3 regions of the Bradyrhizobium sp. LCT2 genome follow, and region 1 is predicted to be linked to each of the others. Evidence: predicted binding sites of a transcription regulator. Region 1 holds the regulator's gene; each other region holds the start of a gene.
What was found. Region 1 encodes LexA, which represses DNA repair genes until DNA is damaged. Its sites were predicted from a motif close to TGTTCNNNNTGTGTTCNG; they were not measured.
Positions count from the first base shown of each region.

Region 2: the regulator LexA is predicted to act here: its motif matches at 947-964, upstream of ruvC (crossover junction endodeoxyribonuclease RuvC).
Region 3: the regulator LexA is predicted to act here: its motif matches at 1,723-1,740, upstream of EI171_RS32915 (ImuA family protein).

Region 1 is NZ_CP034432.1:4,889,583-4,892,869, reverse strand. Features, by position in the region: gene EI171_RS23625 (hypothetical protein) at 1-130, shown strand, start outside; gene glp (gephyrin-like molybdotransferase Glp) at 353-1,564, shown strand; gene lexA (transcriptional repressor LexA) at 1,740-2,435, shown strand; gene EI171_RS23610 (hypothetical protein) at 2,723-2,929, shown strand; gene EI171_RS23605 (hypothetical protein) at 3,123-3,287, shown strand, end outside.
Region 2 is NZ_CP034432.1:8,687,692-8,690,978, reverse strand. Features, by position in the region: gene EI171_RS41065 (YebC/PmpR family DNA-binding transcriptional regulator) at 8-754, shown strand; gene ruvC (crossover junction endodeoxyribonuclease RuvC) at 995-1,522, shown strand; gene ruvA (Holliday junction branch migration protein RuvA) at 1,708-2,325, shown strand; gene ruvB (Holliday junction branch migration DNA helicase RuvB) at 2,346-3,287, shown strand, end outside.
Region 3 is NZ_CP034432.1:6,911,624-6,914,910, forward strand. Features, by position in the region: gene EI171_RS32910 (DNA polymerase Y family protein) at 1-972, opposite strand, end outside; gene EI171_RS32915 (ImuA family protein) at 872-1,657, opposite strand; gene EI171_RS32920 (UdgX family uracil-DNA binding protein) at 1,824-3,233, shown strand.

The sequences.
Region 1 (3,287 bases):
GATCAGCAAGGCCGCCGACCTGAAATCCCAGGCCGATCCGCTGCCCGACAAGGATCAAGGCCCCAAGCCCCCTGACGTGGCTCCCGACGTGGCGCCGGACCTCCGTCCGGACCGCCAGACCGGTCGTTGACCGATGCTGGCCGTGGCTCCCGTCATGTCGTCCTTGCCATGGCCACGCTCGTTCCCGTCTTTCTCGTCAGACAGATCATGCCGCGGCAAAGCTGACGGTCCCTCATGACTGGACGGATCAAGCAGGATAAATCCTGATCCGGTCCCATTTTGCTTCATCGCCCGCGCTCGGCTAGAACTCTTGCCGCCCATTCGTCCAGACTTTCCGAGCAGGAGTTTCGCCGTGGCCTTGATGCCGGTTTCTGACGCGCTCGCCGCGGTGCTGGCCGGCGCGGAGCCGCTGCCTGAAGAGATGATTCCCCTCGACGAGGCCTACCACCGCGTGCTCGCGCGCGACGTCGCGGCGCGGCGTACCCAGCCGCCCGAGGCGATGTCGGCCATGGACGGCTACGCCGTGCGCGCAGCCGATGCGGCCAGGGTCGACGCGCAGCTCACCATGATCGGCGAGGTCGCGGCGGGCCGGCCGTTCGCGGGAGCGGTCGGCGCCGGCGAAGCGGTGCGAATCTTCACCGGCGGCGTCGTTCCCGCCGGCGCGGACGCGGTCGTGATCCAGGAGGATACGGTCGCCGAGGGCAAGCGCATCACGATCAAGGAAGCCGCTATCGCCGGTCGGCACATCCGGCCCGCCGGCGTCGACTTCCGCGAGGGCGACGTGCTCCTTCGCAAGGGAACCCGGCTCACCGAGCGCGACCTCGCGCTCGCCGCCGGGATGAACCATCCAGACCTGCCCATCCGCCGCCGTCCGAAGGTCGCGATCCTCGCCACCGGCGACGAGCTGGTGATGCCGGGCACCACGCCGGGCCCCGGCCAGATCGTCTATTCCAACGGCTATGCCCTGCACGCCCTCGCCCGCCAGGAGGGCGCAGATACCATCGACCTCGGCGTTGCCGCCGATACGCTGGAGGCCACCACAGCCGGCATCCGCCGTGCCCGAGAGAGCGGCGCCGACATCCTGATCACGATCGGCGGCGCCTCGGTCGGCGACCACGATCTGGTCCAGCAGGCGCTGAAGGCCGAAGGCATTGCGATGGCGTTCTGGAAGATCGCGATGCGGCCGGGCAAGCCGATGATGCACGGCCGGCTAGGGGCGATGGGGGTGATCGGCCTGCCCGGCAATCCCGTGTCGTCCTATGTGTGCGGCTTCCTGTTCATGGTGCCGTTGATTCGCGCCCTGTCGGGCCGCGCCGTGATTCACCATCGTCGCGAGCGCGCCGTGCTCGGCCGCGATGTCGGCGCCAATGACCGGCGCGAGGACTATCTTCGTGCGCGCCTGGAGCGGCGCGACGACGGCATGCTTGTCGCCCTTCCCGTCAATCATCAGGATTCCTCGCTGCTTGCGAATCTCGCTGCGGCGCAGGCACTTCTCGTGCGCGCGCCGTTCGCGCCGAAGGCCGAGGCAGGCGCGCCTTGCGAGGTGCTGCGACTGCCCGCCTGAACGCACTGGTCCTGCGCGTTCCGCGAACTTTGTCGCGTTCACGGTAAATTAAGCAGTTGCGGAACACATATCGAACATATAGTGTCCGTTCATGATTTGTTTCGAGCATCTGGCGGCTCGCCGCTGAATTCACCGTCTCGGAATCGAACGACATCAACCGGGGGATTTGGTCGAGATGTTAACGCGCAAACAATACGAGCTTCTGCGATTCATCAGCGAGCGTTTGAAGGAAAGCGGTGTGCCGCCCTCCTTCGACGAGATGAAGGACGCGCTCGACCTGCGCTCGAAGTCGGGCATCCATCGCCTGATCACCGCACTGGAGGAGCGCGGCTTCATCCGGCGCCTGCCCAACCGGGCCCGCGCGATCGAGGTGATCAAGCTGCCCGAGCTGCAGGCCGCCGCTGGCAACCGCCGTGGCTTCACGCCGAGCGTCATCGAGGGCAATCTCGGCAAGGTGCGAGCGAGCTCCAGCGCGGACGAGGGCGAACGCCCCGTCGCGGTGCCGGTGATGGGCCGCATCGCGGCCGGCACGCCGATCGAAGCGTTGCAGACCCGCAGCCACACCATCAGCGTACCGCCCGACATGCTCGGCTCGGGCGAGCACTACGCGCTCGAAGTGCGCGGCGACTCGATGGTCGAAGCCGGCATCCTCGACGGCGACATGGCGCTGATCCAGCGCAATGAGAGCGCCGACACCGGCGACATCGTGGTGGCGCTGATCGACGACGAGGAAGCGACGCTGAAGCGCTTCCGCCGCCGCGGCGCTTCGATCGCGCTCGAGCCCGCCAATGCGGCCTATGAGGTCCGCATCCTGCCGCCCAACCGGGTGAAGATTCAGGGCAAGCTGATCGGCCTGTACCGGAAGTACTGAGCGTGATCCGGACTGGAGGGCCGCGTTAGCGCAAAGTGCGCAGCGGTTTTCCCTCGCGGCAAGCGCAGGACGCGCTTGCGCGGAGATCATGCTCAAGCAATCACCTAAGCGCGGCCCGCCGGTTGGCGACCCGCGTCGTTGACGATTGGAGCGGACGATTGTCCGCTCCGGCTGGATAGTCTTTCTGGTTTTGCTCAGATTATCCGGCCCCTCTCTAGCGCTACATCCTCGCGACGCCGCAGAAAGCCCTCATCGCTTCGTGGCCCTGGAGATCGAGGAGGCAATCAATGCGCAAGATCGTTTTGAGCACCGTCACGGTGGCGCTGATCGCAGCATCCGCGTCGGCATCGCAAGCCTTCGCCGCGCAGTCGCACCATGCCCGCAAGGCAACGCAGACGACGAGCGAGCAATTGCGCAATGCCCGCAACGCCGTCGCGCAGCCGTCGCAACCCGCCTGGCAATATTCGGGCTGGTCGGCACCTGCTGGTCGCTGACGGAGACGCACGCCAAATGCACGGAAGCGGTTTTTGTTCCTGAGGCATTTGAAAAAGATATTGTGATGGCAGCCTGCGGACCCAAGCCGCAGATTTGCCTACAACCAAGAAGACGCTAACATGCTTCCACTCTGATAGAGGCCAGTGCCTCCGAAGGAGGCGCGGGTCGCTATCCCTGAATGAGGAGCACCCGATGTGTGACTACAGCCTGCATGCCGTCGCGACGCGTCCCGCACAAGTCGGCGAGACGATCGTCACGACCACCTTCCGCGGCACCTCGACGCGCGGCTTCGCCTCCGAGGCCGACATGTCCGTCGCGGTCTGCCTGCTGCCGGGAACGGAGCTCGCCTTCGCCGAC
Region 2 (3,287 bases), 3.8 Mb from region 1:
ACCACGCATGGCCGGACATTCCCAATTCAAGAACATCATGCACCGCAAGGGGCGGCAGGATGCCCAGAAGTCGAAGCTGTTCGGCAAGCTGGCGCGGGAAATCACCGTCGCCGCCAAGCTCGGCACGCCCGACCCCGCCATGAACCCGCGCCTGCGCGCCGCCGTGATCGCCGCGCGCGCGGAGAACATGCCGAAGGACAATATCGAGCGCGCCATCAAGAAGGCGCTCGGCAGCGACGGCGAGAACTATGACGAGATCCGCTACGAGGGCTATGGCCCCGGCGGCGTCGCCGTCATCGTCGAGGCGCTGACCGACAACCGCAACCGCGCCGCCTCCGACATCCGCTCCTTCTTCACCAAGTCGGGCGGCAATCTCGGCGAAACCGGTTCGGTCTCCTTCATGTTCGACCGCACCGGCATCATCGAATACGACCGCAGCGTCGCTTCCGACGACGCGGTGCTCGATGCCGCGATCGAGGCCGGCGCAGACGACGTCGTCTCCGGCGAAAGCGGCCACGAGATCTACGCCTCGACCGAAGGCTATCGCGACGTTGCCAAGGCGCTGGAAGCCAAGTTCGGCGAGCCGCGCAAGGCCGCGCTGATCTGGAAGCCGCAGAACACGGTCGCCGTCGATGACGAGACCGGCGAGAAGCTGCTCAAGCTGATGGACCTGCTCAACGAGCACGACGACGTCCAGAACGTCTACGCCAATTTCGAGGTGTCGGACGCGCTTGTTGCCAAGATGGGCGGGTAGGGGACACACGAACGGTGCGCTCCCTCGCCCCGCTCTGCGGGGAGAGGGTTGGGGTGAGGGGCTGTTTCCGCGTCGGCGGTGATAGAGGGACTCGTGGAGAGTCCCCCTCACCCGGAATCCGCGCTTCGCGCGCATTCCGGCCTCTCCCCGCAAGCGGGGAGAGGCGAAGAGCGACACTTCCCCTGTTACTTCCGTTCTGTTTCTGTTTCCCCCGCCGCAGCCAGCCGCTATCACTGGCCCATGACTGCGCTCCCGATTCGTGGCCCCGTTCGCATCATCGGCATCGACCCTGGCCTCCGCCGTACCGGCTGGGGCGTGATCGAGGCTGAGGGCAACCGCCTGATCTATGTCGCCTGCGGCTCGGTGGAACCGCCGGACGACCTGCCGCTGTCCAGCCGCCTGCTCGCGATCCACGAAGGGCTCGCCTCTGTCCTGTCCGATCACAAGCCGATGGAAGCCGCCGTCGAGCAGACTTTTGTGAACAAGGACGGCGTTGCGACGCTGAAGCTCGGCCAGGCCCGGGGCGTCGCCATGCTGGCGCCCGCAATGTTCGGCATCAGCGTCGCCGAATATGCGCCGAACCAGGTGAAGAAGACTGTGGTCGGCGCCGGCCATGCCGACAAGCAACAGATCGCGATGATGCTGAAGATATTGCTGCCGAAGGCCGAACCGCCGTCAGCCGACGCTGCCGACGCGCTCGCCATCGCGATCACCCACGCCCATCACCGCCAGAGCACGGCGCTCAGGCTGAAGGTGGTGGGAGTTTAAGTTCGAGTCATGAGGCGCAACATGAGCCGCACGCACACTCTTCTCCCTCCCCCCTTGTGGGGGAGGGTTGGGGAGGGGGGTAGCCCCGGGCGCCGGCGTCTGTGGCTTACCCCCCTCCCGGATCGCCTTCGGCGATCCGACCTCCCCCACAAGGGGGGAGGTAACAAGAAGAGCGCTGCGCAATCATGATCGGCAAGCTGAAGGGCCTGATCGATTCCTACGGCGAGGATTTCGTCATCCTCGACGTCGGCGGCGTCGGCTACCAGGTGCACTGCTCGACGCGCACGCTGCAGCATCTGCCGTCGCCCGGCGAGGCCGCCGTGCTGTCGATCGAGACCTATGTCCGCGAGGACCAGATCAAGCTGTTCGGCTTCCGCACCGACCAGGAGCGTGAATGGTTTCGCCTGCTCCAGACCGTGCAGGGTGTCGGCGCCAAGGTCGCGCTCGCGGTGCTCGGCACGCTGGCGCCCTCCGACCTCGCCAATGCGATTGCGCTGCGCGACAAGGCCGCGGTGGCACGCACGCCGGGCGTCGGCCCCAAGGTCGCCGAGCGCATCGTCACCGAATTGAAGGACAAGGCGCCGGCCTTCGCCAATGTCGATCCCGCCGTGGTGCATCTTGCCGGTGCCGTCGACGACCAGCGCGCGCCGCGCCCGGTGGCGGATGCGATCTCTGCGCTGGTCAATCTCGGCTATGGCCAGCCGCAGGCCGCCGCGGCCATTGCATCGGCCTCGCGCAGTGCGGGTGAAGGCGCCGAGACCGCGCAGCTCATTCGCCTCGGTCTGAAGGAACTCGCGAAGTGAGCGATCCCAAGGCCAACCGCATGGTCTCGCCAGAGCGCCGCAGCGATGATGTCGGCGACACCGCGCTGCGCCCGCAATCGCTGTCCGACTTCGTCGGCCAGCAGCAGGCGCGCAAGAACCTCTCGATCTTCATCGAGGCGGCGCGCAAGCGCGGCGAGGCGCTGGATCATGTGCTGTTCGTCGGGCCCCCCGGCCTCGGCAAGACCACGCTGGCGCAGATCGTGGCCAAGGAGCTCGGCGTCGGCTTCCGCGCCACGTCGGGTCCCGTGATTGCCAAGGCCGGCGATCTCGCCGCCCTGCTGACCAACCTCGAAGAGCGCGACGTGCTCTTCATCGACGAGATCCATCGCCTGAGCCCTGCGGTGGAAGAAGTGCTCTATCCCGCGATGGAGGATTTTCAGCTCGACCTCATCATCGGCGAGGGCCCGGCGGCGCGCTCGGTGAAGATCGAGCTGTCGAAATTCACCCTCGTCGGTGCCACCACGCGTGCAGGCCTCCTCACCAATCCCTTGCGTGACCGTTTCGGCATTCCGGTCCGGCTCAATTTCTACACGATCGAGGAGCTCGAGAGCATCGTCAGCCGTGGCGCGCGCGTGCTGAACGTCGGCATGAGCGCGGACGGCGCCAACGAGATCGCGCGCCGCGCCCGCGGCACGCCGCGCATCGCCGGGCGCCTGCTCCGGCGCGTGCGCGATTTTGCTTCCGCCGCGGATGCCGACACGATCGATCGCAAGATCGCCGATCACGCGCTGAGCGCGCTCGAGGTCGATGCCGCGGGCCTGGACGCCATGGACCGCCGCTATCTCACCACCATCGCGATGAACTATGGCGGCGGTCCCGTCGGTGTCGAGACGATGGCCGCAGCGCTCTCCGAGCCGCGCGATGCGATCGAGGACATCATCGAGCCCTATCTGATCCAGTGCGGCTATCTCCAGCGCACCCCGCGCGGCCGCCTGCTCACC
Region 3 (3,287 bases), 2.0 Mb from region 1:
CATGATCGCGCGCACCACGCCGTCGGTGCGGAAGAAGGCGGCTTCCAGCCGCCGCGCGCCCTTGCCCTGCTTCTCCATGGACGCGATCAACGTGTCGGCGAGCCGCGACAGCGTCATCGCGATCATCGTGTCGGTCGCGATCGGCTCGGCAAAGCGCTTCTCTACGATGTAGTCAGGCAGCGGCTTTCGCGGATTGATCGGCGCATCGCCCTGCCCCAGCGCATGCGCGAGCAGCGTGGAGAACCGCGCGCCGAACCGCGCCGTGATCTCGTGGGCGCCGCGCGATGCGACATCGCCGATGGTCTTCAGGCCGGCACGGCGCAGGCCGGTGGTGATGGCCTCGCCCGCGCCGAGCGCGGACACCGGCAGCCGGCTGATCGCCTCCGCCTCCCCGCCATCGACGACGATGGTGCCTGTGACCTGGCGCGTCAGCGTCCGCGCGCAGACCGAGGTGCCGGCAATCGCCGCGCTGACGGCAAAGCCTTGTCGGCCGAGCGCGCGAATGAGCGTCTGCAACAGCGCGGCTTCGCCGCCGAACAGATGCGCGCAGCCGGTGATATCAAGGAACAGCCCGTGCGGCGGATCGAGCGCCACCAGCGGCGTGAAACGGTCGCACCAGTCGGCGATGTCGCTCAGCGTCTTCGCATCGGCGACGACATCGGCATCGAACACCCGCAAGTCCGGGCACATCGCCCGCGCATTGGCCAGGGGCTGGCCGATATGCAGGCCCAGCCGCGACGCCGCATCGTCAAGCGCATGGATCACCAGCGCATTGGTCTCTTTGATGACGACGATGCTGGGCTCGTCTTTTTGTTTTGACGCGTTTTCTTCACGCGAACCGGTACCCACTTCGCTCGAAAACGCTTTGGTCTTACCCAGCCCGCCGTTGAAGAATCGCTGGATCCGGTCGATGGGCAGGCGCGGCAGCCACAAGCTGAGAATACGTCGACGGTTCACTGAACTGGCACTCATCACATTTCCATTCCATGATCCACCGGCCGCACGGGCCATGACGATTGCGCAACAGCTCGGCATCGAAGCGCGGCGCGCCCCAGGCATTCCACATCGTGCCCGGCGGCGAATGCGCCGCGCGCAGCATCCATCTGGTCTCGGCAGTCGAGGGCAGCGGCTGCGCGGCCATCCGCAACAGCAGGCCGGTGACGCCGGAGCCTTGCGCGGCCAGCGTCAGCTTGCGGCTCGCCACGAGATCGAATTGCCGCGTCTCGCCCCAGAGCTCGAGCACGACCGCGCCGAGCGCATCGCAGGCCAGTGCATCGGCCGAAGTGCGCAGCGCACCCTCCACATCGGCCGCGCGCACCATCACCACGCGGCGCGGGTCGAGGCCGAGCTCGGCGAGCCCGCTCATCGACAGCGCGCCGGCTTCCAGTTCCGAAAAATCCTGCCGCACCCACAACAGCGGCCGGCGCGCGGTCACGCGTCCCGCAACGCCCATGACAAACCCGGTCGCGGCGGCGCCCTGGCGCCCCTCGCAAAACACCTCGTGGATCGCCGCGCGCGCGAGCCCGCCCTTCAGCGCGCTGTCGACCTCGCCGTGGCCAAGCGCGACGCGATCATGCTGATGCACGACCTCCGCCGTCTCGATGCGCTCGATCTGGCTGCGCAAGGTCGCAAGCGCGCTTGTGCGTGCGCCGCTCATATACGCCGCTCCTTCAGAGGTGATTGCCGGTGGCTCTCAAAAAGAGAACCAGCGGCTGGCTCATTTGTTCATGATATGTTCTAATATAAAGCTAACGGCGCCCCTGGAGTCAATCGAATTGGCGCGCCCATGGATTCATGAGCGGAATCAAGAGGATTCGAGTGCCATGTACCTCGTCACCCTGGACAGCGAGACCGATTTCGACGGCTGGCGTAAAGCCGCACGCGCATTCGCGCTGCACCACGTCGCCCCGGCGGACGTGGTGTGGCACGTGCAAGGCCAGACGAAAGACCAGATGCCGCCCGGCCTGTCCGAAGCGCCGAGCCTTCCGCCGATCGAGACCGAGAGCACGTTCACCGTGCCGGCCAATTTCATCGAGCTTGCCCGCATCGCGATCCTGCATCGCGAGGGCGAGCGATTTGCGCTGCTCTATCGCCTGCTCTGGCGGTTGAAGGCCGATCACGACCTGCTCGTAACGATGAGCGATCCCGACGTGGCGCAGGCAACCGCGATGGCTGGCAGCGTGCAGCGCGATGCACAGCGGATGCGCGATCTCGTCCGCTTCCGCGAGATCGGGCGCGAGCAGAAGGCGCATTACGCCGCCTGGTTCGAGCCGGAGCATCACATCGTCGCATTCGCCGCGCCGTTCTTTGCGCGTCGTTTTGCCGACATGCCCTGGTCGATCCTCACGCCTGACGTTTGTGCCCATTGGAATGGTCACGCGATCTCCTTCACGCCCGGAATCAGCCGGACGGAGTGGCCGGCACCAGGCCGCCTGGAGGAAACCTGGCGGCGCCATTTCCAGCCCGGCCGGCTGATGACGACCGACGCGCCGGTGAAGCGCCGGAGGAACCTCCAGGACGCATCGGTACTTGGATCGATACTTGGACCCCTGCTCGCCGATGCCGAACGCTGGACCGGCGGACGGATCTCCCCACGTCCGGAAGCCATCATGGGACACAAAGCCGCCGCCAACGATCTCGAAGAGCTCCGCGAGGAGGCCGCGCATTGCCGTGCCTGCCCGCTCTACAAGGACGCGACGCAAATCGTGTTCGGCGAAGGCCCGAAAGACGCCACCATCATGCTGGTCGGCGAGCAGCCCGGCGACAAGGAAGACCTCGCCGGCCATCCCTTCGTCGGACCGGCCGGGCAGATGCTCGACCGCGCGCTGGAGGAAGCCGGCGTCGACCGCAAGAAGGTCTATGTCACCAATGCGGTGAAGCACTTCAAATTCGTGCCGCGCGGAAAGATCCGCCTGCACCAGAAGCCGGCAACACCGGAAATCAAAGCGTGCCGGCCATGGTATGAGCGGGAAGTTGCGGCAATCCAGCCCGAGCTCATCGTCGCGATGGGCGCCACCGCCGCGCAAAGCGTATTCGGCAAGATCACCCCAATCGGCAAGACCCGCGGCCGGCTCATCGACCTTCCCGACGGCCGCAAGGCGCTGGTGACGGTGCACCCGTCCTATCTGCTGCGACTGCCCGACCCGGAAGCCAAAGTGCTGGAATATCAGCGCTTTGTCGAAGACCTGAAGATCGCCGCCAGCCTGCAGAGGAAATCCGCGCGCGCCGCCTAAATACGGGCGGGAAAACGCCTTTCAACCACCGCTTGTCATCCAGCCTTCAAATCC